Regions from separate parts of the Janthinobacterium sp. HH104 genome, predicted to be linked through region 1. Evidence: predicted binding sites of a transcription regulator. Region 1 holds the regulator's gene; the other holds the start of a gene.
What was found. Region 1 encodes FliA, which starts transcription of late flagellar genes. Its sites were predicted from a motif close to CTAAAGTTTNNNNNNNNNNNGCCGNTA; they were not measured.
Positions count from the first base shown of each region.

Region 1 (14,959 bases):
GATCATGTTGACCATTTCCTCGGCCACGTTGACGTTCGACGTCTCGATATAGCCCTGCATCAGCACGCCGGCGCCATTGGTGCCCGGGGTGTTGGTTTGCGCCACGCCCGAGGCGCCCGTTTCCATGTACAGGTTTTCGCCCTTCGATTCCAGGCCGGCCGGATTAACGAAGGTGGTCAGCTGCAGCGAGCCGATCTGCGATGGCGCCACGGTGTCGGGCAAGGTGACGGACACGGTGCCGTCGCGCGCCACGGTCAGGCTCAGCGCATTGGTCGGCACGGTGATGGCGGGCTGGATGACGAAACCTTCCGAGGTCACCAGCTGGCCGTTGGCGTCCGTCTGGAACGAGCCGTCGCGCGTGTAGGCCGTAGCGCCGTCCGGCATCAGCACCTGGAAGAAACCCGTGCCGTTGACCATCACGTCGCGCGAATTGCCCGATGCCTGGGGATTGCCCTGCGTATGGATGCGTTCGGTGGCCACGGTGCGTACGCCCGTGCCGATCTGCAAGCCCGATGGCAGCTGGGTTTGCTGCGACGATTGCGCGCCCGGCTGGCGCACATTTTGATACAGCAAGTCTTCAAACACGGCGCGCGACTTCTTGAAGCCCGTGGTGCTGACGTTGGCCAGGTTATTGGCGATCACGTCCATCTGCGTCTGCTGCGCTTCCAGGCCGGTTTTGGCAATCCAAAGGGAACGAATCATGATTTTTCTCCAATAACAGCGCTAGTCAGCTCTGTAGACTATTTCTATGTGACCATTATGCGGTGGCCCCCATCAATTCAAAGCGAGGATCTGGGTGGCTTTCGCCGCGTTATTCTCGGCATTCTTCAACAAGCTCATTTGCGTTTCGAACTGGCGCGCCAGGGCAATCATGCTGACCATGGAGTCGACGGGGCTGACATTGCTGCCCTCGAGCGCACCGGTGGTCAGCTTGACGGCCTGGTCGGCCTGCGCCACCGTGCCATCCTTGAGGCGGAACAGGCCGTCGTCGCCGCGCACCAGCTGCTGCTCGGGCGGGTTGACCAGCTTGATGCGTCCCAGCACTGTCGACGGGCCTGGCGGCACGTCCGTGGAAATCGTGCCCACCGTGCCGTCGCTGGCGATGGCCACCGTCACGCCGGGCGGAATGGCCATGGGGCCCGTATCGCCCTGCACCATCAGGCCCGACTGCGTTTGCAGCATGCCGTTTTCATTGAGCTTCAAGGCGCCGTTGCGCGTGTAGGCTTCGGAACCGTCGGCCGACTGCACCGCGATCCAGCCGCCGTTTTCCACGGCCACGTCGAGCGCGCGGCCCGTGTGCTGCATCGGCCCTTGCGTGAAATCGGAACCGACCGTCGAATCGACGACAAAGGCGCGCGTCGGCATCATGCCGTCGGCCACCACGGGCACGGCGCGGAACGAGTCGAGCTGGGCACGGAAACCCGTGCTGGTGGCGTTCGCCAGGTTGTTCGCCGTAGTCGCCTGCTTGTCCAGGATGTGCTTGGCGCCCGAGCCGGCGGTGTAGATGAGACGGTCCATGTGTTTTCTCCGTGCAAAACGAAAGCGGGGAGCCGTCCGAGGACGGCTCCCCTTACTCTTAACGCAGGTTGACGAGGGTCTGTAAAACGGAATCCTGCGTCTTGATGGTCTGCGCATTCGCCTGGTAGGCGCGCTGGGCCGTGATCATGTTGACCAGTTCCGCCGTCAAGTCCACGTTCGACACTTCCACGGCCGAGGCGCGCAAGTCGCCCAAGTTGCCCGAGCTCGGCTCGCCCGTCATGGGGCTGCCCGAGGTCGAACTTTCCGCCCAGGCATTGTTACCCAGCGGTTCGAGGCCATTCGGATTGGAAAAGTTGGTCAGCACCACCTGGCCCAGATCGCGCGTCTTGCCATTGTTGTACTGGCCCTGGATCACGCCATCGGAACCCACGACGAAACGGCTCAGCTGGCCGGCCGCATAGCCATCGGCCACGGTGCGCTTTTCGCTGGTGGACGAGCTGAGCTGGGTGGAATTGGTGAAGTCGACCTTGATCGCCAGGTTCGCGTTCGCGCCCGTGGCGGGGAAGACGGGCAGGTTCACCGTTACCGGCAAGGTTTGCGGCGGCGTCAGGCCCAGCATGGCGGCCTTGTCCAGGCTGCCGACGCTGTTGAACACCAGCGAAGCCGACTTCACGGCGGGCACCTCCGTCACCGAGGAAATATTGGTGTCGATCTGATCTGGCGTCAGGCTGGAATTGACGCCATTGGGCACGGCGCTGCCAAAGGTGGCGCTGATGGCGGCCAGCTGGGCGGGGCTGGCGCCGGCCGCGGCGGCGGCGGTGCGCACGGCGGCGCCGGCCGCATTGCCGTAGGCGACGGCGGCGGCCGTGATATTGGCCGGTACCAGCGGCACGGCCGTGACGGCGGCCTGGTAGGCGGCGCGCGCAGCCAGCGAGGCGGCATCGGTCTGCGCCGCGGACGCTACTTTCGCGCTGGTGATTTCCTTGCCGTCAGTGGCCGTGTAGACATCCCACGTATTGGTGCCCGTCTTGACGTAGAAATTGGACATGGTGTGCGCATTGCCCAGTGAATCGAAGACGGGCACGGGGAATTGCTTGGTCCACGATTTTTGCTCGCCCACGCTGAACGGCACCACGGTCGGCATGGCCGAGTTGGAATCGAGGTTGACCTGGGTATCGACCTTGGTGGTCGCCTGCGGCGCCATGTCGGACGGGTCGATCTGCAGCGGCACGGTGGCGCCGGCCAGGATCTTGCCGTTCGCATCGGCCGGATAGCCGGTCAGCTGGGCTTTCTGCGCATTGATGATGAAGCCGCTCTTGTCGACCTGGAACTGGCCGTTGCGCGAATACTGGATGGCGCCGTTCACGCTGGTGCGAAAGAAACCGCCGCCATTGATGGCGATGTCGAGCGGATTGGACGAGCTCTCCAGGTTACCCTGGTTGAACAGCTGCGCCACTTGCGACACGGATACGCCGATACCGGGCTGGTTGCCGCCCACGCCATACAGCGAGTTGGCATAGATGTCGGCGAACTGCGCCTGCGATTGCTTGAAACCCACGGTGGCCGAGTTGGCGATATTGTTGCCGATGACGTCCAGCGATTTGGCGGCGCCGTTCAAGCCGCTCAGGCCTTGTTGGAAAGACATTGTGTTCTCCTGGTAGAAATTAGGGGTAGAGGGTCTACGCTACAAATGAGCGGCTTGCTTACAAAATCTGTTTCACATCGGCCATGGTGATGCTGCCCACGCCTGGCACGTTCAATTTCACGCCACCCGCGCCCGTCGACACGCTGGCAACCGAGCCGAACATCAACGCCGCCGCATCGGTCAGCTTGGCGCCGCCGCGCGTGGCTTCCACCGAGAAGGTGTAGGCGCCGTCAGGCAGCACGATGTTCTTGCCATCCTTGTCGAGCTCGGCCGTGGAGCCGTTCCAGCCCAGCGGCAAGGTACCCGCGTCCTGCGGGCCCAGGTCGATGGAATGGACTTCCTTGCCCGTACTGTTGTAGATGATGACCTTGACCTTGTCGGCCGGCGTCGCCAGGTCCACGCCCAGCAGAGCCGCGCTCTTGGTCAAGGTGATGTTCTTGCCTGCCGTCAACACGCCGTGGCCGATGATATTGGCCGCCTGCATGGATTCGGCCTGCTGGTAGCTGGTCTTGAGCGTTTCCAGGGTGGTATTGAGCTTGTTGACGCCCGTCACCGTGGACAACTGGGCCAGCTGGCTCGTCAGCTGCGCATTGTCCAACGGGTTCATCGGGTCCTGGTTTTGCAGCTGGGTCACCAGCAGGGTCAGGAATTTGTTCGTTTCTTCCTCGACACTGCCTTTCGCGGCCGTGTTCTTCTTCGGATTCATCGTCGCCATCAGGTCGGTGACGGTGGCGGTGCTGGTATCGATGGTTGCCATAATGGTCAGTCAGCCTTATTGGCCGATGGTGAGGGTTTTCAGGAGCAGCGACTTGGCCGCGTTCATGGTTTCCACGTTGGTCTGGTACGAACGCGAAGCCGACAGCATGTTGACCATCTCGTCGACCGTATTCACGTTGGGCATGGTGACGTAGCCCTTTTCGTCAGCCAGCGGGTTCTTCGGGTCGTAGACCAGCTTCATCGGCGACGGGTCTTCGATCACCTTCTGCACCTTGACGGCCGTGGCGCCGTTGGCCATGGGCACGGCCTCGAACACCACCTGCTTGGCGCGGTAGGCTTCGCCCGTGGCACTGGTGGCACTGTCGGCATTGGCCAGGTTGCTGGCCACCGTGTTCAGGCGCTGCGCCTGGGCGCTCATGGCTGAACCGGAAACATTGAAGATATTAAATAGCGACATGATTATTGTCCTCCCTGGATGGCCGTCAGCATGCCCTTGATCTGCGAGTTGAGGAACGTCACGGCCGCCTCGTAGCGGATGGCGTTGTCGGCAAAGGCATTGCGCTCGAGGTCCATGTCGACCGTGTTGCCATCGACGGCGCCCTGGGCAGGCGCGCGGTACAGCAGCGGCGTGCCGTCGGCCAGGGTCTCGACCTTGCCGCCGCCGGCCGCGCCCGCTGCGGCAGCCACGCCCTTGCCCGGCATATGCTGTGGCGCCGTGCCCCTCAGGGCCGGCGGCACGCCATCCTTGCGCGCCATCGCGCCCTTCAGGGCGGCGGCGAAATCGACATCGCGCGCCTTGTAGTTGGGCGTGTCGGCATTGGCGATATTCGAGGCGAGCAATTCCTGGCGCGTCGAGCGCAAGCTCAGCGCCGTCTCGTTGAAGCGCATGTAATCGTCGAGTTTCCCTATCATGTCAGGCTCCGGAAAGATCTGCCACTGGCGCCCGAGATGGCGGAAGGATGGCGGTATAGTGATGACAGGAAACATAGTACGGTGCCCATCAGCAAGACCATCGCCGGATCAGACCGTACTTTTACCCCTTAATCGGCGCTTCGAACAGGGCCTCGCCCACTATCATGGCAGTATTCCAGAGGCCTATCACCATGAAAACACCGCTTGCTTTCCTCTTCGCTCTTGCCGCCCTGCCACTGCTGGCCCAGGCGCAAAACGCCGGCCGGCAAACGCCGGAAGCGCTGCGCAACAGCGTGGAACAATTCCTGCAAGTGCAAAGCAATGGCTTGCCGGGCAAGGTGACCATCACCGTCGGCGCCGTCGATCCGCGCCTGAACCTGGCAGCCTGCCCCGCGCCGCAAGCGTTCATGGCACCGGGCGCGCGCGCCTGGGGCAAGACCACCGTCGGCGTACGCTGCACGGCGCCCTCCAGCTGGACTATCTATTTGCAGGCGAACGTGGCCGTCGTGGGCGACTACGTGGCCAGCGCCGTGCCGCTGGCGCAAGGACAAGCCATCGACGCCAGCCAGCTGGTGACGATGCAGGGCGACCTGGCCGCATTGCCGGCAGGTATCGCCACGGACATGGCCCAGGTAGTAGGGGCGAGCACGAATATTTCCTTGCCACCAGGCACGCCGATGCGCCTCGACACCCTGCGCCGCAAGCCGGTGGTGATGCAGGGCCAGCTGGTGCGTGTAGTTTCCAGTGGCAACGGTTTCCAGGTGGCATCAGAAGGACGCGCCATCGGCAGCGCAGGCGATGGCCAGACGGTGCAGGTGCGCACGCAGAGCGGGCAGCAGATCAGCGGCGTGGCGCGCGCGGGCGGCTTGGTGGAGGTCGCCTTTTAAACCCGGATGGACAGCGATATTGTGGTCTGGCGCACTAAAGTTTCGGAAGAAGGTGCCGATAATGACACATATCCCGGAGTTTTTTGACTTCGACCAGACGAGGATCACGCTGTGAAAATTACCGATAACACCATTAAAAGCAATCCCGGCCTGCCGGTGGCGCCCGCGAGCACCTCCGGCGCCCGGAATGCCGAGAAAGCCCAGGCAACACCGACGACGTCGGACAATGTACGCCTGTCGCCGCAAGGACAGGCATTAGCGGCCAGTGCAACTGCCGGCAGCGGCGCCGTGTTCGACACGAAAAAAGTCGAACGCATCAAGCTGGCGATCGCCGACGGCCAGTTCCAGGTCAACTCTGAAAAAGTGGCGGACGGTCTCCTCGACACAGTCAAGGACTTGCTGCACTCACGAAATAGATAGGTTCCCTCATGCAATCAGTGACTCCATTTTCCAGCCTGCGCGACGAGCAACAGCTCATGACCACATTGCTGGCATTGATGAAAGAAGAACAGCGGCATCTGGTTGCCGCTGACATCGATGCAATCACGGAGCTCACGGTGCGCAAGACGGCACTCGTAGGACAATTGAGCCAATTGGCGGCGCAACGCCACCAGGCGCTGGCGGCAGCAGGCTTTACCGCCGCCGAAGCGGGCATGGAAGACTGGCTGGTCAGCGCCAGCGAAGCCGAGGCGGCTCCCCTGTGGAAAGCACTGCTCGAGACGACGCGCGAAGCGAAGGAACAGAACCGGCTGAACAGCCTGCTGGTCAACAAGCACATGCTGCACACGCAAGGCGCCCTGAACGCCATGCGCCCCACGGCCCAAAGCGGCAATTTCTACGGCCCCAGCGGCCAACCGATGTCGAACCCGGCCAGCCGGCGCGTCGTTATCGGCTAAGCGTCTTCCCGTTTCACCCCAGCAAGAAGCCATTGCTGCACGCCTGACGCCGTCCCCAGCAGCAGCACCCATACGGCTGCCATCGAGAACATCATCGCCGTGTCGCTCCCTCCAGGGAGACTGCGGCGGTGCCAGCGCGTCCGCATCCCCCCACAACACCGCACGCAGAAACAACACAAGCCCTTTTTGACGCCGCACGTTTGAGCATGCTCAAACTTGAGACAGGTGATGACTATATGCTAATCCTTGGCGTACGCCGTACATCTCCAGGTGGGACTTTCCTCGCCGACACGAACATCGTTCCCGCAGGCATAGCTGATCCATTTCACGCCCCAGCCTGCGCTTTTGCGCTGCGCCACGACGCACACCACCTCAATCGCAAGTACACAGGAGCATGATATGAACTCTCTCTCAGTAAGCAAGGCTGGCGCGGCGCTGCTGCTCGGCTGCACCCTGCTGGCGCCGGTCGCGCAGGCCGAAACGCAAGCCGTGTTCTATAACCACCTCGTATCGACCGCCGTGGTGGCCACGCCGCTGCTGGCGCAAGACACCTTGTTCGTCGACACCTTCACGACGGAGCGCGGCTCGCTGCTGCAAACGACCACGTTTACGGTCGGCGCCGGCGTGCAGTCGTTCACGGGCAACGCGGCCTGGCTGGTCACGGGCGCCAACGACTTCGGTCCCCGCCTGACTGGCGTCAACATTGACCTGTTCGACTCCAGTAATAACCTGGTGCAATCGGATACCTTCACCGGCGTGCTGGGTGCGTTTGCCCATTCGACCTTCGACGGCCTGCTGGGACCTGGCACCTACACCTTGGTGGCAAGCGGCATCGGCGTGCGTGATTCCGTGCTGGACATTTCCATCACCACGGCCGTACCGGAACCGGAAACCTATGGCATGCTGCTGGCGGGACTGGGCCTGATCGGGTATAGCATACGGCGCCGCAAAACGGCTGCCTGACCGGCATCGGGGCGCCTGCAAGCACTGCCGTAGCTGGCAGACACGGGGCAGGCGCGGCGGTTCCACGCACGGGCTGGCCTCTGCACGGGCCAGCCCAGGCAGGGGCTGGCCTACGCACTCAACCGTGCGCGGGCCGGCCCGTATGCTGGCGGAATTTCGCGGCGATGCCATTCGCCTTGGTGAGGGCGGCGGCCTGCTGTTCCGGCGTCAGCTCGTTTTGCAGCCAGTGCCAGTATTCATCCTGGTAAGGGTTCGTCGTGCCTGGCGTGAGGATGTCGTTGTAGACCATGCGCAGGGCCAGCAGGTAGCCATACGCTTGCGGCGCGTCCTTCTGCACCACGTCGCCATCGCGCAGATAGGCCATCATCAGGGTCGACACGCTGCTCAGTTCCGCCGCGTCCGCCTGTGTTGTCAGCTGGGCGATCGCTTGCCGCTTCCAGGCCTGCACCAGCGGATCGTCGGGACGGTTGCGCAGCGCGCTGCGGTCGCCGAACGGACCTTCCGACAGGAACAGGGTGGCCGCGCCCGGCACGCCGCCTTGCGCGGCAGTGGCCAGGTAGCCAAGGCGATCCTCGCGCTGGCGCTGCGTCATGCCCGCGCACAACTGCTGCTGGACTGCTTTTTCTTCCGCCGTCATCTCGCGTCCCAGCTCGAATTCCATCCCCGGCAAGCGGCTTTCGCGCTGGAAAACGATGCAGTCGTCGATCAGGTTATAGGCCGCATACGCGTCTTCCGGCTTGCCGCTGGAGGCCAGGCGCTCGAGCCGCTGCGCCAGGGGCACGACAACAGGCGCGGCATCGGCGGCCGGGGTGGCATCGATATTCAAATACGATGCCAGGCTGCGCCCCGGCGGCCCGCTGGCGGCAGCAGTGGCGGCAGCGTCCGGTGCGCCGCCATCGGGCGCGGGCCAATACACGACCGCCAGCACTGCCGCGATGGCAGCGGCGATGGCGATACCGGTCAGTTTGTTATTCATATGAGGTGGCGCATAAAAGGAAATGCACGTTACCACAGGCGCACGGCAGCGGGCCGCACGCCTCCGCACGCACGCGCCCCGGCTAGCCGCCCGCCTTTTTCGGCTGGTGGCCCAGCCTGGTCAGCGCGGCAAGAATGGTGTCGACATGGTCGCCCTGCACTTCGATCACGCCATCCTTGACCGTGCCGCCCGAGCCGCACTGCGTGCGCAGCTGCTTGCCCAGCAGGGCCAGCGCGATGGCGTCCAGCGGCAAGCCCTTGACCACGGTGACGCTCTTGCCACCGCGGCCCTTGGTCTGGCGCGACACGCGCACCACGCCGTCGCCCGCCGGCGCCGCCTTCGCTTGCGCCTTGCACGCGCATTGCGCCAGCGGCTGGCGGCAGGCCGGACACATGCGGCCCGTTTCGGTGGAGTAGACGAGACCGCCCTGGGAGCTGCTTTTCATGATGGAGAAATAAAAAGAAAGAAGGCCGCGATTGTACCAAGCGGCGGCCCGCAGTTGACGACCGTCAGTTGGCCGGAGCAGGTGCCGGTGCCGGCGCCACGGGCGCTGTCGGCACTTCCATCACCGTTTCCGGGATGCCCGAGAGGATCGTCACGGCGACCCGGCGGTTGCGCGCGCGCCCTTCCGCCGTTTCATTGGGCGCCACGGGGATATTGTCGGCGTGACCGACGGCCGTCAGGCGCGACGCCTTGACGCCGCTGGCAATGAACAGGCGCACCACGGCGCTGGCGCGCGCGGCCGACAATTCCCAGTTCGAGGCAAAGTTGGAATTGCTGATCGGCTGCACGTCCGTATGCCCTTCCACCTGCACGTCATGCGTATCGTCCTTGAGCAGCACGGCGACGGCGCGCAGGGCCTGGTCCGACTCAGCCGTCAGGCGCGCCGCGCCCGGGTCGAACAGCACGCTGGCATTGATTTCCACGCTCACGCCGCGGCTCGTCTGCGTGACCCGCACCTTGCCTTCCTTGACCAGCGGCGCCAGGGTCGACGTCAAGTCCTGCGCCAGGCGCGTCATGTGTTCACGCTCGCGGCGGATGGCTTCCGTGCGGCGTTTCAGGGCGGGATTCGGCAGCGGGATCGCTTGCGGCGCTTCCATGATGATGGGCGGCGCGCCCTTTTCCAGGCTGAAGGCCTGGCCGATGGCGTTCTGGAAGACGCGGTACTTGCCTTCGTTGACTTGCGAAATGGCGTACATGACGACAAAGAACGCGAACAGCAGGGTGATGAAGTCGGCGTACGAGATCAGCCAGCGGTCCTGGTTGTCCGGTTCCTCGTCATACTTCCTGCGCGCGCGCCGCATCATGGTCAGTGCTCGTGCAGCAGGCTGGAAACGCGCTCTTCGATGATGCGCGTGTGGTCGCCCGTGGCGATGTCGTACAGCACGGCGGCCGTGATTTCGTACTGCAGCACGCGGCGCGAAACGATGGCCTTGAGTTTATTCGCCACCGGCAGGAACAGCAGGTTGGCCAGGCCGACGCCATAGATGGTGGAGACAAACGCCACGGCGATGCCGCTGCCTAATTTACTTGGGTCGGTGAGGTTTTCCATCACGTGGATCAGGCCCAGCACGGCGCCCAGAATACCGATGGTGGGCGAATAGCCGGCCGCCGACTCCCACACCTTGACGGCCTGGCGCTCCGCCATTTCGTAGGCGGAGATTTCCACGTCGAGCAGCTGGCGCAGCTTGTCCGGCGCGATGCCGTCGACGATCATCCGCAAGCCCTTGGCGTTGAAGCGGTCGGCCGTGTTTTCCATCAGGCGCTCGAGCGCCAGCGGGCCATCGCGGCGCGCCGTCAAGCTCCATTGCCCGATATCGCGCGCCAGCGCGGCACGCGTGTCGGCTGGCGGCAGGAAGACCCAGCGCAGCATTTCCAGGCCGCGCACGAAAGTGCGCAGCCGCGTTTGCAGCAGCACGGCGCCGAAAGTGCCGATGACCACGATGGCAAAGGCGGCCGGCTGCAGCAGGGAGGCCATCTTGCCGCCTTCCAGTGCCTGGCCGACCAAGAGGCCCGCCAGCGCCAGCGCCAGCCCGATTACGCTGGACCAGTCCACGCCTGCTCCCTCAAGGTTGCGCGCAGGCGCGCGACGGCCTGGGTATGCAGTTGCGAGACGCGCGATTCGGATACGCCCATCACCGCGCCGATCTCCTTCAGGTTCAGCTCTTCTTCGTAATACAGGCCCATGAGTATTTTCTCGCGTGGTGGCAGCGCGTCGATGGCATCGATCACGGATTGCCGGAAATCGGTATCGAGCAGGGAACGCAAGGGGTCGCTGTCCTCGTCCACGCAATGGCGGTCGAGGAAGCTGTCATTGCCGTCCGGGTCATGAAAGTCTTCGTAGTACACGAGCTGGTGGCCGCCGCCGTCGCCCAGCATTTCCTGGTAGTCGGCCAGCGACATCTTGAGCAGTTTCGCCACTTCCGACTCTGTCGGTGGATGGCCGAGGCGCTGCTGCAAGGTGCTCATCGCCTCTTCGATCTTGCGCATGTTCTGGCGCATGCTGCGCGGCAACCAGTCGCTGGTGCGCAATTCGTCGAGCATGGCGCCGCGGATGCGCAGCACGGCATACGTCTCGAACTGCGCGCCATGCGTCTCTTCATAGCGGCTGATGGCATCGAGCAGGCCGATCATGCCGGCCTGGATCAGGTCATCGACCTCGACCGAAGGCGGCAATTTCGCCTTCATATGGTGCGCCAGACGCTTCACCAGCGGAATGTGCTCCGTCAGCAAATAGTCCTTGTTCGATTTCCCTTTGACCGTGTACATAGGCTGCTTATTGTTTTCTCATCTTATCTGGTGCTACGGTTGGCTTCAGGCGCTGAACTGGTGCGGGCTCCCCGTCTGGTACAAGGTGCCGCCGAGCACGGGCGCCGCCGAACGGGCCAGCCGCTCGGCCAGTCCGCGAAACGCCACCGAGGCGCCGGCCAGCGGAAACGCATCGACCACGCTGCGGCCCAGGCGCGCCGCGCGGTGCAGATACTCATCGGCAGGCACCGAACCCATCGACGTCAGCTTCACGGCCAGGTAACGGCTCGCCGCCTGTGCCATATTATCGTATACCACTTTTGCTTCGGATTCGGAAGCGCCGGTGACGAGAATACCGAACGGACGGCGTCCCAGTTCCTGGCTCAGGCGCTTGATCAGGCAGTACGCCGCCTTGATCGAGGTGGCGCTGGTCGACACTTGCACGACGATATCGGACGACGCCATCAAGGGCACGGGGAAACAGGCGCCCTCGTCTGCCACGACGCCGTCGACCAGCACGATGCCGCTCCGGCGCGCCAGCACGTCGAAAGTCTTGCCCAGGCGGCGCAGCTCCTCCTCGCCCGCATAGTCCATGCTGTCCATCAGGTGGTTGCGCGCGCCCAGGCTGGCCACGCCAAAGCCTTGCGGCACCTGGTGGATGACCTGGTTCAAGCCGCACTGCTGGCGCGCCACGTCGCGCAGGCTGGCGCCGTGCGCCAGTCCCAGGCGCGCGGCCACACCATCGCTGCCGCCGCTGGCGTCGAGCAGCAGCACGTCATTGCCGCCATAGACGAGCGAAGCACCCAGGTTAACCAGCATGGCGCCCTTGTCGTCCTGCGGCGTGGCCGAGAGGAACGTCATGACGCGCGGCTGCGGGCCGGCCAGCATGCGGCGCAAGCCTTCAGCCTGGTCGAAATCAAAATTAGCCAAGATGCACCCCGCGCGCTTCATTGTTGCGGGCGGCCGCCTGCGCCATCAGGAGCGGCAGTTCGGCATCGGAAAACTGCGTGGCCGCCGAGTCGCGCTTGAGCTTGAAGGCACGGTCGATCAGGTAGCCACGGTCGGCCAGGTACAGGTCTTCCGGCACGCGCTGGCCGTTCGACACATAGAACAGGTTCAGCTTCTGGCGGATCACCACGTCGAGCACGTTGCCGATCGACGCCGCTTCATCGAGCTTGGTCATGATGCAGCCAGCCAGGCCGCTGCCCTGATAGGCGCGCACCACTTCGTTGAGGGTTTCCTGGGTCGCCGTGGAGTTCAGGCACAGCAAACGCTTCACGTCGGCGCCGGCGCCCGACAGCATGGCCACCTGTTCCGTCACCATCTGGTCGCGCTGGCTCACGCCCACCGTATCGATCAGCACCGTGTGCTTGTTCTTCAATTCTTTCAAGGCGATGCGCAAGTCCGCTTCATCTTTCACGGAATGCACCATCACGCCGAGGATCTTGCCGTAGATGCGCAGCTGCTCATGCGCGCCGATACGATAGGCATCGGTGGTGATCAGGGCCAGCTTTTCCGGGCCGTGGCGCATCACGCAGCGGGCCGCCAGCTTGGCCGTGCTGGTGGTCTTGCCGACACCGGTCGGGCCCACCAGGGCAAATACGCCGCCCTGCTCCAGCATGGCGTCTTCATTGGCCACCGTGTTCAGGTTGCGGCTGAGGACGGTCTTGATCCAGCGCATGCTTTGCGCACCGTCGAGGCCGGCGGGCAGCTTGTCGATCAGGTAGCGCGCCAGGCTGGCGGAAAAGCCGGCGGCCAGCATTTCGCGCAGCACGACGGCTTTTTGCGGCTCGCGCTGCTGCGTCGAACCCCACGAAATTTCCGCCAGCTGGGTTTCCATCATGCCGCGCATGGCGCGGATTTCATTCATCATGCCGCTCATCTCGGCGGCGGCGTTCTCTTTGACGTGCGCCAGCGCGCTGGCCATCATCTGCTGCATGCGGGCCATGTCCACTGGCTCGGAGGCAGCCTGGCGCGGTGCGGCAGGACGGGGCGCAGCCGGGCGCTGGGCCGGGGCGGCCGGACGCTGCGGCGTGGCGAACTGGGTCTGCAACTGGGGACGGGGCTGGGCCATTTCGGACGCGGCCGGCGGCGAAGCGAGCGAAGCGGCATCGTCATTGGCCAGCGCGAGGATTTCCACCACGCCATCGGCCTGGCGGTTCGACAGGATCACGGCATCGGGGCCCAGCGCTTCGCGCACCTTGCGCAGCGCATCGCGCGACGAGGCGCCCGTAAATTTCTTCACATTCATGACCGGCCTCCCAAGGCGGGGGTGGCGCAATATTGGCTGAACTGTGTGACCATCATCGACTCCTGTTGCTTGAGTGCTGTCTTCCACATGGACACAGATCACTCGGACAGTTTCCATTATTAGCGATGCTTGCAGGAAACGATCGAAGGAACAGGACGGGAAAGTACCCGTTATTCAGTTTGCCGGGAGGAAATTGATGTTTTTTTGACCCAAACGAAGGCTGGGGTCAGACCCGGCGGGTCTGACCCCGGCATTAACTCTGTCAACTACTGCGCACCCACCAGCGCCGTGACGCGGATCGTCTTGGTTTCCGGCACTTCCGCATGCGACAGCACTTTGAGTTGAGGCAAGGCGCGGCGCAGGAAGCGCGACAGCAGGGCGCGCAGCGGCGCCGGCACCAGCAGCACCGGTGTCAGGCCCAGCGCTTCCTGCTGCTGGGCAGCCAGGCCCGCCTGGTGGGCGATGGTGTCGGCCAGGCCGGGCTCGATGCCGGCGCCGTCGCCGCCATTGCCCATCGCTTGCATCAGCAGGCGTTCCAAGCGGCTGTCGAGCGTCATCACGGACAGCTCGGCCGCACCGGGGAACAGTTGCTGCACAATGGCGCGGCCCAGGGACACGCGCACCAGCGCCGTCAGCTCGTTCGGGTCTTGCGTGCTGACCGTGTACTCGGCCAGGGTTTCGATGATGGTGCGCATGTCGCGGATGTGCACGCCTTCGGCCAGCAGGTTCTGCAGCACTTTTTGCAGAGCCGACAGCGACAGCATCTTCGGCACCAGATCTTCCACCAGGCGCGGCGCGTCCTTGCCCAGGTGGTCGAGCAGCGACTGTACTTCCGCGCGGCCCAGCAACTCGGACGCATGCGAGGTGATCAAATGGTTCAAGTGCGTGGCCACCACGGTGCCCGCATCGACGACCGTGTAGCCCATCGATTGGGCCTGGTCGCGCAGGCTGGCGTCGATCCAGGTAGCCGGCAAGCCGAAAGCGGGGTCGCTCGTGGCCAGGCCCGGCAAGGTGCCGCTGGCCATGCCGGGGTTAATCGCCAGGAACTGGCCGTTGAACGCTTCGCCCACGCCCACTTCCACGCCTTTCAAGGTGATGCGGTAGGCGGACGGCTTCAATTCCAGGTTGTCGCGGATATGCACGGGCGGCGCCAGGAAGCCCACTTCCTGGGCGAATTTCTTGCGGATGCCCTTGATACGCTTGAGCAATTCGCCGCCCTGCGTCTTGTCGACCAGGGGAATCAAGCGGTAGCCGACTTCCAGGCCCAGGGTGTCGACGGGCATGATGTCTTGCCAGCTAGCTTCTTCCTGCTCGGGCGCCACGGTCGCCTGCGGCGCTTCGGCCGGTTTCTCGGCCGCTTCTTTTTCCTGCGTGCGCTTCTTGCTGATCAAATAGGCGGAGCCGGCCAGCAGCGAGGCCAGCAGGATGAAGACCATGTTCGGCATGCCGGGGATCAAGCCCATGCCGCCGATGATGCCGGCGGTA
Region 1 is NZ_LRIB01000036.1:59,740-74,698, reverse strand. It holds gene flgG (flagellar basal-body rod protein FlgG) at 1-702, opposite strand, end outside; gene JAB6_RS16120 (flagellar basal body rod protein FlgF) at 775-1,518, opposite strand; gene JAB6_RS16115 (flagellar hook protein FlgE) at 1,577-3,124, opposite strand; gene JAB6_RS16110 (flagellar hook assembly protein FlgD) at 3,183-3,881, opposite strand; gene flgC (flagellar basal body rod protein FlgC) at 3,897-4,298, opposite strand; gene flgB (flagellar basal body rod protein FlgB) at 4,301-4,753, opposite strand; gene flgA (flagellar basal body P-ring formation chaperone FlgA) at 4,945-5,640, shown strand; gene flgM (flagellar biosynthesis anti-sigma factor FlgM) at 5,752-6,060, shown strand; gene JAB6_RS16085 (flagella synthesis protein FlgN) at 6,069-6,536, shown strand; gene JAB6_RS16080 (FxDxF family PEP-CTERM protein) at 6,936-7,499, shown strand; gene JAB6_RS16075 (hypothetical protein) at 7,618-8,475, opposite strand; gene JAB6_RS16070 (translation initiation factor Sui1) at 8,558-8,920, opposite strand; gene motD (flagellar motor protein MotD) at 8,985-9,779, opposite strand; gene JAB6_RS16060 (flagellar motor protein) at 9,785-10,531, opposite strand; gene JAB6_RS16055 (RNA polymerase sigma factor FliA) at 10,513-11,244, opposite strand; gene JAB6_RS16050 (antiactivator of flagellar biosynthesis FleN protein) at 11,290-12,153, opposite strand; gene flhF (flagellar biosynthesis protein FlhF) at 12,146-13,474, opposite strand; gene flhA (flagellar biosynthesis protein FlhA) at 13,741-14,959, opposite strand, start outside.

Region 2 (14,959 bases), on a different contig from region 1:
AAATGCCAGCCTTGCGCGGCCACGCCGGCCGGGGTGGCAAGCGGGCAAGTGCATGGGAAATCGTCCGCGCGGCACCAGGCCAGTTGCCGGCGAATTTCATCGGGCGGTGGTGGGGGTTGCAGCGCATGTTCGCGCCGGCGCATATAAGCGCGCACTTGCTCCTTGCTGGGGTGACTCGTTGCTCGCATGGCTCGCTCCTGCTGACGGGAAACAACGTCACGCTGGTTGTAGATGCAGAGCCCGCCACAAGAGCCCAGACGCGTGACGACATTGCTCACCATATCGCCAGCGCGCCATGGCGCGTTTGCGGTGCATCAAATGGCACGGCCCCGGTGTTGCGCCGGAACCCGTACTGCCCCACGGCCTGCTTCCGTCTTATTTCTTTTGCTGGCGCACGCGCTGTTGCTGTTTTTCCTGCGTTTGCTGGCGGTTCTGCTTGCGCTCGAACAGGGTGACCGCATCTTTCTTGGCTTGCTCGACGGTACGCATTTCTTCATGCGCATCGTGCGGGACGAAAAATTCGGCGTCCTGCGCCGCCACGACCAGCTTGATGGCGGCTTCGTCGTCGAGGTCGTACAGTTCCGTCAGGACGGTGGTGACCTCGTCCAGGTATTCTTCGTAAGTGAGGGTGCTCATGCTGTCTTCCTTAAGTGAGTGGCGCAGCGCGGGAACGGCGCGCTGCGCGCCGGCCCAGCAAAGTGCGCAGATAACCGGCCATTTTACCCGATGCCGGCGCCATCGGCGGACAGCGCCCGCAAGGCATCGGCCACGCGCGCGTAGCGCAGGCGCACGCCCAGCTCGCGCTTGATGCGCGTATTGTGCAATCGGCGCGATTCGGACATGAACGACAACAGCATCGGCGTGACCACTTGCCGCAGCTCGGCACGGGGCAGGCGCGGCGGGCGCGGCAGGCCGAACGTGTCGGCCACGGCATCGAAATACTCGGCCATCTTGAGTTCGCTGTCATCGCTGGCGTGATACACGCGTCCCGGCTTGCCGCGCCACAAGGCCCGTTCGATGATGCGCGCCAGGTCGTCGGCATGGATATGGTTGGTGTACACATCGTCATCCGCGGCCAGGGCCGGTGTGCCTTCGCGCAAGCGTTTCAAGGGCAAGCGGTCGTCGGCATAGATGCCGGGCACGCGCAGGATGACCACCTTGGCGCCGCGTCGCGCGCCCCAGCCGCGCAAGACCTGTTCGGCGTCCACCCTCCGCTTCGCGCGCGCATTCGCTGGCGCCGTCGGCCGCGTTTCATCGACCCAGGCGCCAGCGCAATCGCCATACACGCCGCTGGTGCTCACATACACCATGCGTGCATGCTCGGGTAAAATGGCGGCCAGATTGCGCGTGCGCCGGTCCAGCAAGCCCGACGACAGGGGCGGCGCCAGGTGCACGATCATCGTCGCCAGTCCCGCCAGCCGTTTCAGGCTGGCGCGGTCGTCGAGGTTAGCCACGATGGGCACGGCGCCGGCTTCCCGCAACTGCGCGCAGCGCGCCGGCTGGCTGGTGACGGCAAAGACGCGAAAGCGCGCGCGCAGCAGGGGCAGCAAGCGCATGCCGACGTCGCCGCAGCCCAGGATCAGCAGGCGCGGCAAGCCTGACGGCTTGCGCAAAGAGTGCATTAACATATTTTTCATCTCAAGGATTGTATGACTTTTCAAGTTACTGTTCAGCCCAGCGGCCACCAGTTCAGCTGCGAAGCGGACGAAACCGTGCTGGCGGCGGCGATACGCGCCGGCGTGGGCTTGCCGTATGGCTGTAAAAATGGCGCCTGCGGTTCCTGCAAGGGCAAAGTGGTTTCCGGCACCGTCCAGCACAAGGCGCACCAGCAGCGCGCCCTGACGCCGGAAGAGGAAGCGGCCGGTTTTTCCCTGTTCTGCTGCGCCACCACGGACGCCGACCTCGTCATCGAAGCGCGCGAAGTGGCGGGCAGCAGCGACTACCCGATCAAGAAAATGCCGTCGCGCGTGACCACCATCGAAAAAGTCGCGCCCGACGTCGTCGTGCTGACCCTGCAGTTGCCGGCCAGCGAGCGCCTCAACTACCGCGCCGGACAGTATATCGAAATCCTGTTGCGCGACAACAAACGCCGCAGCTACAGCATGGCCAGCGCGCCCGCCGACGGCGGCCCCGTGACCCTGCACATCCGACACCTGCCGGGCGGCCTGTTCACGGACCAGGTATTTGGCACCATGAAGGAGCGCGACATCCTGCGCTTCGAAGGCCCGATGGGCACCTTCTTCCTGCGCGAAGATTCCGACAAGCCCGTCGTGCTGCTGGCCTCGGGCACGGGCTTTGCCCCCCTGAAAGCCATCGTCGAACACATGATCAACGAGCGCTCCACGCGCCCGATCACCCTGTACTGGGGCGGCCGCCGTCCGCATGACCTGTACATGGATGCGCTGTGCCGCCACTGGGCCGCCGACTTGCCGCAGTTCACCTATGTGCCCGTCGTGTCGGACGCCCTGCCGGAAGACGCGTGGGAAGGCCGCACGGGCTTCGTGCACCAGGCCGTTATCGCGGACTTGCCCGACCTGTCAGGCCACCAGGTATATGCCTGCGGTGCGCCAGTGATGGTCGATTCGGCCCACCGCGACTTCGTGCAGCTGTGCCAGTTGCCAGAAGACGAGTTCTACGCCGACGCTTTCACCACGGAAGCCGACCTGGCCAAGTAAGCGTCACTGTCCAGACAGCGGGGCGCGGCTGGTGCGGCGCCCGCTGCCACCACCGCTCTACCCCGCTGCTTCCTGGAAATTTCATGTCTCTCGCCTCTGCCGGCAACGGCTTCAGCATCCTGCGTCACCGCAACTTCGCCTTTTATCTTTCCGCCCGCGTGCTGGGCACGGTGGCCGTGCAGATGCAAAGCGTGGCCATCGGCTGGCAGGTGTACCAGATCACGGGCAGCCTGTTCGACCTGGGCTTGATCGGCCTGGCGCAGTTCGCCCCCTTCCTCGTCTTGATTTTGCCGGCAGGCCATGTGGCCGACCGCTACAACCGCCGCAACATCATCGCCTGGTGCCTGGCGGCACAGCTCGCTTGCGCGCTGGCCCTGCTGGCGTTCACCCTGAGCGGGCTCTCCATCGTGTGGCCCGTGTTTGCCGTGCTGGTGCTGTTCGGCAGCGCGCGCGCCTTCATGATGCCGGCCACGCAAGCCGTGCTCGTCAACATGGTGCCCACGCAACACTTCAGCCGCGCCGTCGCGCTCAGCTCATCGAGTTCTCACGTGGCCATCATCCTGGGCCCCACCTTGGGCGGCTTGCTGTATTACTTCGGCCCCAAGGTCGTGTATTTGATCTCGTCCGCGCTGCTGGTCGTGTCCGTCCTGCTGATGCGCGCCACCACGCCCGCGCCGCAGGTGGTCAAGCGCGAACCCGTCAGCTGGCATACCCTGCTCGAAGGCTTGCGTTTCGTCTGGTCGAAACCCATCGTGCTGGGCGCCATTTCACTCGACCTGTTCGCCGTGCTGTTCGGCGGTGCCACGGCCCTGCTGCCGGCGCTCGCGCACGACGTGCTGCATATCGGCCCCAGCGGACTGGGCCTGCTGCGCACGGCGCCCGGCGCCGGCGCGGCCCTGTGCTCGATCGCGCTGGCCATCTTCCCCATCACGCGCAGGGTGGGCCCATGGATGTTCGGCGGCGTGGCCGTCTTCGGCCTGGGCACGCTGGTGCTGGGCAGCACCAGTTATTTCCCGCTGGCGCTGGCGGCGCTGTTCCTGATGGGCGCCGGCGACATGGTCAGCGTCTACATCCGGCATCTGCTGGTGCAGTTCGAAACGCCCGACGAAATCCGCGGCCGGGTCAGCGCCGTGAACGCCGTCTTCATTGGCGCCTCGAACGAGCTGGGCGAATTCGAATCGGGCCTCACGGCCGGCTGGTTCGGCCTCGTGCGCGCCGTGCTCTTCGGCGGCGCCGCCACCCTGGCCGTGACGGGGATCTGGGCCGTGCTGTTCCCCGTGCTGTCGCGCATGGACCGCTTCCCCCACCACGAGAAGGAAGCGGCCGCCAGGACGGCCACCACGGCGGCAACTTAAGCGCTAAGATGCGCTATCCCAACAGATGCATCCTGGCACCATGAAAATCACGCTTCCGTTCCGCAGCTTCATCCGCAGCCGCCCCCACCTGAGCCTGGCCACGGCCATCGGCGTGGCGGCCGGCCTGCTGCTGCCTGCATCGTGGCAACAGATGACGCGGTTGCTGACGGCGTGGAACGTGGCCGTCTGGTTCTACCTGGCGACGATGGCCTGGATGATGATGCGCGCCAACCACCACCGCGTGAAAATGATGGCGGCGCGCCAGGACGAGCGGGCGGCAACAGTCTTGTCGGCCCTGTCCGTCGCATCCGTGATGAGCCTGGTGGCCATCGTCTCGCAGCTGTCTTCGATGAAAGACCTGGCACCGGACGAGCGCGCGCTGCACTACGGCCTGACGATCCTCACCCTGGTCGGCTCCTGGTTCCTCGTCGGCACCCTGTTCTGCTTCCACTACGCCCACCTGTATTACCAGGCCGATCCCGCACTGCGCCCGTTGAAATTTCCCGACGACGAGCAAAACCCCGATTACTGGGATTTTCTGTATTTCGCCTTCACCATCGCCGTGGCCGTGCAGACGTCGGACGTTTCCGTGCAGACGCGCATGATGCGCCAGATCGTGCTGGGGCAGTCCGTGCTGAGCTTTTTCTTCAACCTGGTCGTGCTGGGGCTGTCGATCAATATCGCCGCCGGTCTGATCAATGGTTGAAATAATTTCGTGGTGGAAACTTGACCTGGCTGAAGGGTTAAGCTCATCTTAATCGTGCGCACCCTCTTGAAATACTGGAAAGAGGAGTAAGATAAGTTCCATGCACAGAGGTCATGTGCATGGGGCAGCAACCAGGCCGCAGCACGCCTGAGATGGGTTTTTTTTGAATTGACAGGAGTAAGCATATGCAAATCAATATTCATACCGACAGCACCATCGCCAACACCGCTGGACTGAACGAACATGTGCAATCCGTACTTGAAAGCGCACTGAGCCGCTTCCGCGACAACCTGACCCGCATCGAAGTCCACATCAGCGACACGAATGGCCCGAAAGGCGGCGCCGACGATATTCGCTGCGTCATGGAAGCACGCGTTGCTGGCTACCAACCGATCGCCGTGACCGAACAGAACGCCACCGTGCATCAATCCGTTGCCGGCGCCACTGACAAACTGAAACGCGCCATCGATAGCGCCTTGGGCCGCCTGCAAGACAGCAAGCGCCACGCCACCGGCAAGAATGCCTTGATCGATACGGCCGAAGCGGAAGAAACCGCCGAGTAATTCCCCACCTGCAGGATTTTCAGAGACTGAGGCAGCCGTTCAAGGCTGCCTTTGCACATCTGGACCCGCCTTCCTGCGCGACAATATCCATAGCAGAACAGCAAGCATTCCGGCGTATTAACACCGCAATGAAATAATTGTCGTATTTCTCACAGTAAGTGACATCAAGCAAGCCTTTGGCGTTACAGCCAAGGCCGCTTTACGCTATCATGAAGCTACCGGCCCTCTGCTCGCGCGCGCCGGCTTTTTGAAAGTGTGATTGTGGAACAGATCGGCAACTTCGGCGCTTCAGGCTGCAACATCGGCGATTTACAGCTATTTCGCGATGGGGCGGATAGCCAGACGGCCGCCATGCTGGCGCCCTGCCCCGTCATGCGCCTCGAAGCGGGCGAAGCCATTGCCGACACACAGGGTACTTGCCTATACATCGTCCTGCGCGGTTCGCTGGCCGTGGCCGCCGACATCCATACGGGCATGGATGACGGCACCGTCAGCAAGGTCTTGCCCGGCGAAAGCGTGGGCGAACAATCGGTGCTCGATGAAGCGAGCAACCTGGCCGCCATTTCCGCCCTGGAAGAAACCGACTTGCTGGTGATCGACGCGGCCGTCGTCTGGGAATTGATCGAGCAATCGAACGGCCTGGCGCGCAACCTGCTGCGCCTGCTGTCCTTCCGCATCCGCGCCGCCAACGCCTTGCTGCGCCGCCGGCAGAAACTGGGCGAGTTTTACCGCCAGCTGTCGATGGTCGACAGCCTGACGGGCCTGTACAACCGCGCCTGGCTGACGGATTTACTGCCGAACATGATCGTCACGGCCCACGCCAGCGGCTCGCCGCTGTCGCTGGTGATGATAGACCTCGACCATTTCAAGCGCTTCAACGACACGCACGGCCACCAGGCGGGCGACCAGGCGCTGCGCATCGCCGCGCAAGTGCTGGGCGCGGCCCTGCGGCCCACGGATTTCGCCGTGCGCTACGGTGGCGAGGAAATGATGGTGATCTTGCCCGATACCAACGAACACGTGGCCCTGCGGGTCGCCGAACGCTTGTGCGAACGCATGCAGCAAGCCGTCATCTTCGCCGACATGCGCAGCGCGCTGCCGCACATCACGGGCTCGTTCGGCGTGTCCAGCCTGGCGGCCGAACAGGATGACCATGCGCTGATCGCGACGGCCGACGCGGCGCTCTACCGCGCGAAGGCAGGCGGACGCAACCGGGTCATGCTATAGCTCAGGCAGCCTTGCTGTCGGCCGGCTTGGTCGCATCCGGCTTGGCAGCGTCATCCTTCTTGCTGCTGTGCGCGGCGATGAAATCCGCATAGCCCTTCTGCACCAGTTCATACGTCTTGTCGATATTGCCGGCGATATCACCACCCAGCACTTTCAAGCCTTCCAGGATATCGCGCGCTTCCTTGAAGCCTTTTTCCATGCCGCCGCTGATGGTATCCATGAATTTTGTCAGAGCCGCATCGTCATCCAGGTCGGGATTCTGTTTCTTGAAGGCGTCAAAAAACCCGGTCGACAGCGATACAATGCGGCTCGCCGTCGCTTCGGCGCTATTATCCTGCGACGCCGCGTTCTGGATCGCGTCGTCGCCGTACTGGCCTTTCAGCGCTTCATTAATGTTGGTGATGGCCGTCTTGTACAGCAGCGCCAGCGGCTCGTTCTCGGAACCGATCGACACGTTCAGCGACGCCTGCATGATGGAGGCGTTCAATTGCAGCTTCGTGCGGTCGTTGACGCTCATTTCAGCGTTGATGCCGTCCTTTTGCTGGACTTTCTCGTCCTTGCCGGCAACGCCCGTACTGACGGAAGTCACGGAAGGGTTGGAATTGCCGCCTGCGGCGATGGGAATTGACACGATAGACCTCCTTGAACGGGCAATGTATGCCACCATGCGGGAAACGCGATGATGACCATCCTCTCGTGTAGTATCGGCAGGTTTTCAGAAAACTGTAGCAGCGGCGCGTTTACGGCCCGGATAACCAATCAAGTAACCAAGTAATGACCATCAATGACTAACCAGACCTTTCTTTGGCACGACTACGAAACCTTTGGCGCCCAGCCGCGCCGCGACCGCCCGGCCCAGTTTGCCGCCATCCGCACGGATGCCGAACTCAACGAGATCGGCGAGCCGATCATGCTGTATTGCCAGCCAGCCAATGATTTCCTGCCAGACCCGCAATCGTGCCTGATCACGGGCATCACGCCGCAGCAGTGTCTGCAGCTGGGCGTGCCCGAACACCAGTTCGCCGCCACCATCGAAGCGGCCTTTTCGGAGCCGGGCACCATCGGCGTGGGCTACAACACCATCCGTTTCGACGATGAAGTCACACGTTTCCTGTTCTGGCGCAACCTGATCGACCCGTACGCGCGCGAATGGAAGAACCATTGCGGCCGCTGGGACATCCTCGACGTCGTGCGCATGACGCACGCGCTGCGCCCGGAAGGCATTCAATGGCCGAAACGCGACGATGGCCAGACCAGTTTCAAGCTGGAACACTTGAGCAAGGCCAACGGCCTGGTCCACGAAGCGGCGCACGATGCGTTGTCGGACGTGCGCGCCACCATTGCCCTGGCGCGCCTGATCAAGCAGAAACAGCCGAAACTGTTCGAATTCTGCCTGGCCCTGCACAAGAAGGACAGGGTCGCCAGCGAAATGGGCATGCACCTGGCCGCCGGCGAGCGCCAGCCTTTCCTGCACGTGTCGGGCATGTTCCCCGCCGAGCGCGGCTGCGTGGGCGTCGTCTGGCCGCTGGCCACGCACCCGAGCAACAAGAACGAGATCCTCGTCTGGGATTGCGCCTACGACCCGCGTGAACTGTTCGAACTGGACGCCGACACCATCCGCACGCGGCTGTTCACGCGCAAGGAAGCCATGCCCGAAGGCATGACGCGCCTGCCCGTGAAAAGCGTGCACCTAAACAAGTCGCCCATGCTGGTCGGCAACCTGAAAACCTTGTCGCCGGCCATGGCCGCGCAATGGGGCATCGACGTGGACGCGGCGAAGGTCAACGCGCAATTCGCCGCCACGGCGCCGAACATGGACGCGATCTGGGCCGAAGTGTTCCAGCGCCCGGGCGCGAATGTGGCGCTGGACGTGGATGAGGATCTGTATAACGGTTTTGTCAGCAATGACGACCGCCGCCTGCTCGAATCCTTGCGCCGCGAAACGCCGGCAAAGCTGGCCACGGCCCGCCCCTCGTTTGCCGACGAACGCCTGCAGGAATTGCTGTTCCGCTACCGCGCCCGCAATTTCCCGCAAACGCTGAGCGAAGCGGAAAGCCTGCGCTGGGAACAGCACCGCGCCGCCCGCCTGTTCGACGGCGACGGCGGCGCCCGCACCATCGAGATGCTGTTTACGGAAATCGACGTGCTGTCGGAATCGGTGGATGAGCGGGGAGAAGAGATTTTAGGCGAGCTGTACGACTACGCGGAGATGGTGGCGCCCATGCGCGACTGAAAGAGGGCGCGAGCCGGGTAGGTCGGATTAGCGGGCAGAAGGCCCGCGTAATCCGACAAGATTGTTGACGTTACCTGTGTGTCGGGTTACGGCCGCTGGCCTAACCCCACCTACATTTTTGATGGATGGTGCTTAAACCGAACGATGCTGATTGATCGCATCGCGCGTTTCAATGGCCACGCGACGCGCCGCGTCGGCAAAATCTTCGCCCGCTTGCGGCGTGGCGTAGATGATGGCGCGCGACGAGCTGATCATCATGCCCATGCCGTTCGCCGTCTGGCCCGCGCCGACGGTGGCGGCGATGTCGCCTCCCTGGGCGCCGATGCCGGGCACCAGCAGCGGCATGTCGCCGACGATGGCGCGCACTTGCGCCAGTTCTTCAGGGAAAGTGGCGCCGACGACGAGCGCGCACTGGCCATTCTTGTTCCATTTGTCGGCCACCAGGCGCGCCACGCGCTGGTACAGCGGTTCGCCGTCCGTATTCAGAAATTGCAGGTCCGAGCCGCCCGGGTTCGAAGTGCGGCACAGGATGATCACGCCGCGGTCTTTCCACGCCAGGTAGGGATCGAGCGAATCTTCGCCCATGTAGGGATTCACGGTGACGGCGTCGGCGCCGTAGCGCTCGAACGCTTCGCGCGCGTATTGCGTGGCCGTCGCGCCGATGTCGCCCCGTTTCGCGTCGAGGATCAGCGGGATGTGCGGGTAGTTCTCGCGCACGTAGCGGCAGATGTCTTCCAGCTGCTTTTCCGCGCCCAGCGCGGCAAAATACGCGATCTGCGGCTTGAAGGCGCAGGCCAGGTCGACCGTGGCGTCGATGATGCGCGTGCAAAAGGTGGTGATTCCATCAGGCAAGTCGCGCAGTTCGGCCGGCAGTTTCGCCAGGTCCGGGTCCAGGCCTACGCACAGCAGGGAATTATTGGCCGTCCACGCGGCGGATAATTTATTGATGAAATTCACGGCACACCTTCTCTATATTCAGTTGCAAACCCCGTATTGTAACGCGGCATGGACCCGGGAAGGCAGGCAGGGGCGGCGGCCAGCGCTTATTAAACCGACATTGCGGGCCGTTTCAGGTATATTTGCCTCACCTCCTTTACTCTGCACGGAACCCATCATGCAAATCACCAATCAATTCACCAAATGGCTGCGCCTGGCCCTGAGCGTCACCGTCCTGGCCGGCATCCTGACGGGCTGCGGCTACAACGAATTCCAGAGCAAGGACGAAGCCACCAAGGCCGCCTGGGGCGAAGTGGTCAACCAGTACCAGCGCCGCGCCGACCTGATTCCCAACCTGGTCAACACCGTCAAGGGCTATGCCACGCACGAACGCGAAACCCTGGAAGCGGTGACCAAGGCGCGCGCCGCCGCCACCAGCTTCCAGATCACGCCCGAAGTGCTGAACGACCCGGCCGCGTTCGAAAAATTCCAGCAAGTACAAGGGCAGCTGTCGTCGGCCCTGTCGCGCCTGATGGTCGTGTCCGAAAAATACCCTGACCTGAAGGCCGATACGAGCTTCCGCGATTTGCAGTCGCAGCTGGAAGGCACGGAAAACCGCATCACCGTGGCGCGCCAGCGCTACATCGTTGCCGTGCAGGATTACAACGTGCATGCGCGCAGCTTCCCGAACAACCTGACGGCCATGGTCTTCGGCTACAAGGTCAAGCCATCGTTCACGGTGGAAAACGAAAAAGCCATCTCGACCGCGCCGACCGTCAACTTTGGCAAATAAGATGAAAGCCTGGTCTTATCTGGCGGCGCTGGCGACGGCGCTGCTGCTGTGGACGATGCCGCCAGCCGGCGCGCAGGGCTTGCAGCCTGTGCCGCCGCTGGCGGCGCGCGTGACGGACAACGCCGGCATGCTGGACACCAAGCAGAAAGCGGCGCTGGAAGGCGTGCTGGCCGATTACGAAGCCAAGACGGGCAGCCAGATCGCCGTGCTGCTGGTCAAGAGCACGGAACCGGAAGCCATCGAGCAGTACAGCATCCGCGTGACGGATGCCTGGAAGCTGGGCCGCAAGGGCGTCGATGACGGCGTTCTGCTGATGGTGGCGAAGGACAATCCATCGTCGCTGCGCCGCCTGCGCATCGAGGCGGGCCGCGGCGTGCAGGGCGTGCTGACGGATGCGCAATCGAAACGCATCCTGCAAGACGTGATCGCCCCCCATTTCAAGCAAAACGATTATTACGGCGGCCTGGTGGCCGGCGTGGGATCGATTGCCACCCTGCTGAACCAGGAGCAATTCCCCGCACCGGCCCAGCAGAAGGCGCCGGCCACGGTGGACGCGGGCGGCATGACCTTCTGGCTGCCGCTGCTGTTCTTCGGCTTTCTCGTCGTGCTGACCCTGTTCCGTTCGCGCGGCGGGCCTAACCGCCTGCAGCGCGGCAGCAACTGGTCCAGCGGCGCCACCGGCGTCGTGCTGGGCAGCATCCTCAGCCAGGCCCTGAACAACCGGGGCGGCGGTGGCGGCTTCGGCGGCGGAGGTGGTTTTGGCGGTGGCGGTGGCGGCGGTGGTTTCGGTGGCGGCGGCGGCGGATTTGACGGCGGCGGCGCCTCGGGAGATTGGTAATGACGAAACAACTGACATTCGGACAGCGCTGCGGACGCGCCTTGAAACATTTGCGGGGCACGCCGGCAACGGCGCGCCAGGCGTTTCCGGAACGCACCCTGAAAGCCATCGAGACGGCGATTGCCGACGGTGAAACGATGCACCGGGCCGAAGTGCGCCTGATCGTCGAAGCGGCCCTGACGCCAGGCATGGCCTACCAGGGCGTGAGCAACCGCGAGCGGGCGCGCGAACTGTTCGCCCAGTATGGTGTGTGGGATACGGAAGACAACGTTGGCGTGCTCATCTACATCAACCTGGCCGAGCACCAGGTCGATATCGTTGCCGACCGCAACGTGGGCCGCCGCGTCACGCCGGAACAGTGGCAAGCCGTATGCCGCACGATGACCAAGGGTTTCAAGGATGGCAATTACCACGACAGCACGCTCGATGCCTTGCAGCAGTTGAATACTTTGCTGCAAAGCCACTTCCCCGCTGACGGTACGCGCGGCAACCAGTTGCCGAACGAACCCATTCTCCTCTGATTCCTGCCCAGGGATTAAAATCTGCCCATTGCCGCGCAAGCCCGTGGCCTGGGCAGCGCCCCTATTATTCGCCGAGGAGCACACATGAAACTGATCAATAAAACCGCCATCGTCACGGGCGCCACGCAAGGCATCGGCCTGGCTTGCGCCACCCGCCTGATCGCCGAAGGGGCGCAAGTGATGCTGGTCGACATCAAGGAAGAAGGCGCGCAAGCGGCCGCGGCCCTCGGCCCGCAGGCGCACTTCTTTTGCGCCGACGTCAGCCAGAAGGCGGACGTCGATGCCATGCTGAAGGAAACGCTGGCCCAGTTCGGCCACATCGATATCCTCGTCAACAATGCGGGCGTCACGCACGCGGCCGATTTCCTCGACGTGTGCGAAGACGATTTCGACCGGGTCATGCGCATCAACCTGAAATCGATGTTCCTGTGCGGCCAGGCCGTGGCGCGCGAGATGGTCAAGCGCAACAGCGGCTGCATCATCAATATGTCCAGCGTGAATGCGGAACTGGCGATCCCGAACCAGGTGCCATACGTGGTGTCGAAAGGCGCCATCAACCAGCTGACCAAGGTCATGGCCTTGAACCTGGCACCGCACGGCGTGCGCGTGAACGGCATCGGCCCGGGCACCATCCTGACGGAACTGGCCAAGCAAGCGGTGCTGTCGAGCCCGCAGGCGCGCCACACGATATTGTCGCGCACGCCGCTGGGCCGCTGCGGCGAGCCGGAGGAAGTGGCCGGCATCGCAGCCTTCCTGGCCAGCGACGACGCCACCTACATGACGGGCCAGACCATCTATGTCGATGGCGGGCGCATGGCGCTCAACTACACGGTGGCCGTGAAGGAATGAGGGCAAGACGAGGCAGTTATATCAAAAAACGATAATGGTTATCTGAAAAGACCATTAGACACATATCGTGCGACGCAGCATAATGCACCTGTCTCCACTATTCTCCTCCAAGAAAATAGTTTTAAGCCCGCTTTCACCAGCGGGCTTTTTTTTTTGCTATCAGTCCTGAAACATGGCCATTCTTGCCATTGCGAACAATCTTCCCGGTCATTTGCCTTCCGCAAAAAAAATGTTGCGGCGTGTCATCAGGCCGTCATTTTCGCCCCCTATACTTGCTTCATCTGCTGTACAGGCAACCGATATGCCTGACTACAGACAGGTGTGCCGCGATGGCACACCACTCCCCTTTCATGACCATGGCGGGCGCCGGCAAGGCGCGCGACATGGTGAGTACCGAGCAACTCTCAACTCTTGACCCATTTCATTTGGGTTTTTGGCCCGCGCCCCCGCGGGCCTTTTTTTGCCCGTACGGCAAGCTCTTGCGCAAAAACACGGTGGCCCGCCACGCACATGATATTGTGACTGCCTTTTCAACCGTCCTGACGCATCATGCCCGCACCCTTGCCCGAACTCTGTTTTTCCGACCGCTATGAAAGCCTGCGCTACCGCACCGCGCTGCTGCTGTATGCCCTGGTGATCCTGATCGGCGACATCCCCGGCGTGCGCGCGGACGTGGGCCAATATGCGTCGGGCGGCGTGCTGCATTCCGTCGGCTATGGCGTGCTGGCACTGATCCTGTTCAGCGGCACGGCAGGCGGCATGGCGCGCCGGGCGCTGCTGTCGGTGCTGATGGTGGCGGCCATGGGCGCGCTGGACGAATTCATCCAGAGTTTCCTGCCTTACCGCCGTGGCGCCGTCAGCGACTGGGTGGTCGATATCACGGCCGCCGTGGCCGTGGTGCTGCCGCTCTACTTTTGCTGGCCCGGCATGGCCGCCGCCGCGCTGAAGAAACAGCAGGGCTGATCACGGCGCGGCGTCATCGCCGGCACCGAGCGCCAGCGGCAACTGGCCCTGGCCCGCTGCCGCCCTGCCGGCGATGCGGCGCAGCACCGTGCGCATCTCGCGCCGGCTGGCTGCTCCCGCCGCACGCGCCGCATCGCGCTGCATCTCCATCAACTGTTCCGACCGTGACAGTCTCGTCAAGGCATGCAGGGCCTGGGTCAGCGCATAGCGGGCGCGCGCACCGTTCGCCGCGCCCGGGGCGCCGTACACGGCAATCACCAACTCATTGATCAGCTTGACGCTATGGAAATCGGCAGACATTTATTCTCCTGAAATAAGCAACGGGGAACAAGGGAATGCGCGAACGCCGTGCCCGCCCTGCGCAAGAATGTCTTTTATACCAAGCTCGACAATTGAAGCACTTGATGTACCTCAATGTGAAATAACAAGTACCGAACATCTCAGTCCTCCTGCGCTCTTACTAGCAGCAGTTGCGGCCATGCCTGACATGCGCCACTGACGCTGACCTCCGCCACACCCTGGAAACCGGGTTAACACTTTGTCAGACCAAGAGGAGAACATGATGAGAGTAAAAAAAACCATGGCGCTGGCCGGCCTGCTGTGTACGCTGGCCGCCTGCAGTTCGGATCCGAACCGCACCAGCATGAGCAGCACGAATGGCCGCAGCGGTGAAAGCTACAGCAATACGGCCGGGACAGGCAGCGCTGGCAGCACGTCGGCCGGCACCGGGACCGGCACCAGCACCAGCACCGGCACCGGCAGCACCATGAGCGATACCGGCACGGGCAGCAGCGGCACCGCAGGCACCGGCAGCGCCGACGCGCGCACCTCCACGGCCAACAACGCCATGAACATGGACGGCAGCCAATCGGGTGTGAGCATCGCCTCCGCCACGGTGCAATCGATCGAGCCGGTACCGCGCGGCATGGACCAGGGGAGCAGCGACATGCAATCGGGCAGTTCCGGCACGGCGGGCACCACCTCGGGCAACACGCAGTACCGGGTTACCCTGCGCCTGGACGACGGCAGTACGCGGGCCATCATGCAAAACTCCCAGCCCGGCTACCAGATCGGCGATAGGGTCAAGGTAGTCAACGGCTTGCTGCAGCGCTATTAACGCGCTATTGACGTTATGGGGGATCAGCGCAGGAGATCAGTGCGGCATGCACTGATTACGCCTGGCCACTGGCGTTCGGGGTACTGAACGCCAGTGGCCTGCCGCGCCGCCAATGCCCGGGCAACAAACAAGAGGCAAGGCAGGATTCCATCTGCCTTGCCTCTTGCCTCTTGCCTCTTGCCT
Region 2 is NZ_LRIB01000034.1:22,126-37,084, forward strand. It holds gene JAB6_RS28440 (hypothetical protein) at 1-281, opposite strand, end outside; gene JAB6_RS13735 (hypothetical protein) at 376-636, opposite strand; gene JAB6_RS13740 (SDR family oxidoreductase) at 720-1,637, opposite strand; gene JAB6_RS13745 (CDP-6-deoxy-delta-3,4-glucoseen reductase) at 1,650-2,675, shown strand; gene JAB6_RS13750 (MFS transporter) at 2,759-4,030, shown strand; gene JAB6_RS13755 (DUF1345 domain-containing protein) at 4,071-4,736, shown strand; gene JAB6_RS13760 (HPF/RaiA family ribosome-associated protein) at 4,922-5,299, shown strand; gene JAB6_RS13765 (GGDEF domain-containing protein) at 5,561-6,526, shown strand; gene JAB6_RS13770 (DUF5610 domain-containing protein) at 6,528-7,157, opposite strand; gene sbcB (exodeoxyribonuclease I) at 7,311-8,759, shown strand; gene pyrF (orotidine-5'-phosphate decarboxylase) at 8,892-9,716, opposite strand; gene JAB6_RS13785 (LemA family protein) at 9,874-10,488, shown strand; gene JAB6_RS13790 (YgcG family protein) at 10,490-11,326, shown strand; gene JAB6_RS13795 (TPM domain-containing protein) at 11,326-11,847, shown strand; gene JAB6_RS13800 (SDR family NAD(P)-dependent oxidoreductase) at 11,932-12,696, shown strand; gene JAB6_RS13805 (VanZ family protein) at 13,246-13,659, shown strand; gene JAB6_RS13810 (hypothetical protein) at 13,660-13,959, opposite strand; gene JAB6_RS29335 (hypothetical protein) at 14,219-14,776, shown strand.
Region 2: a site for FliA is predicted at 7,229-7,255, ahead of JAB6_RS13770 (DUF5610 domain-containing protein). Genes of this name have one in related genera too.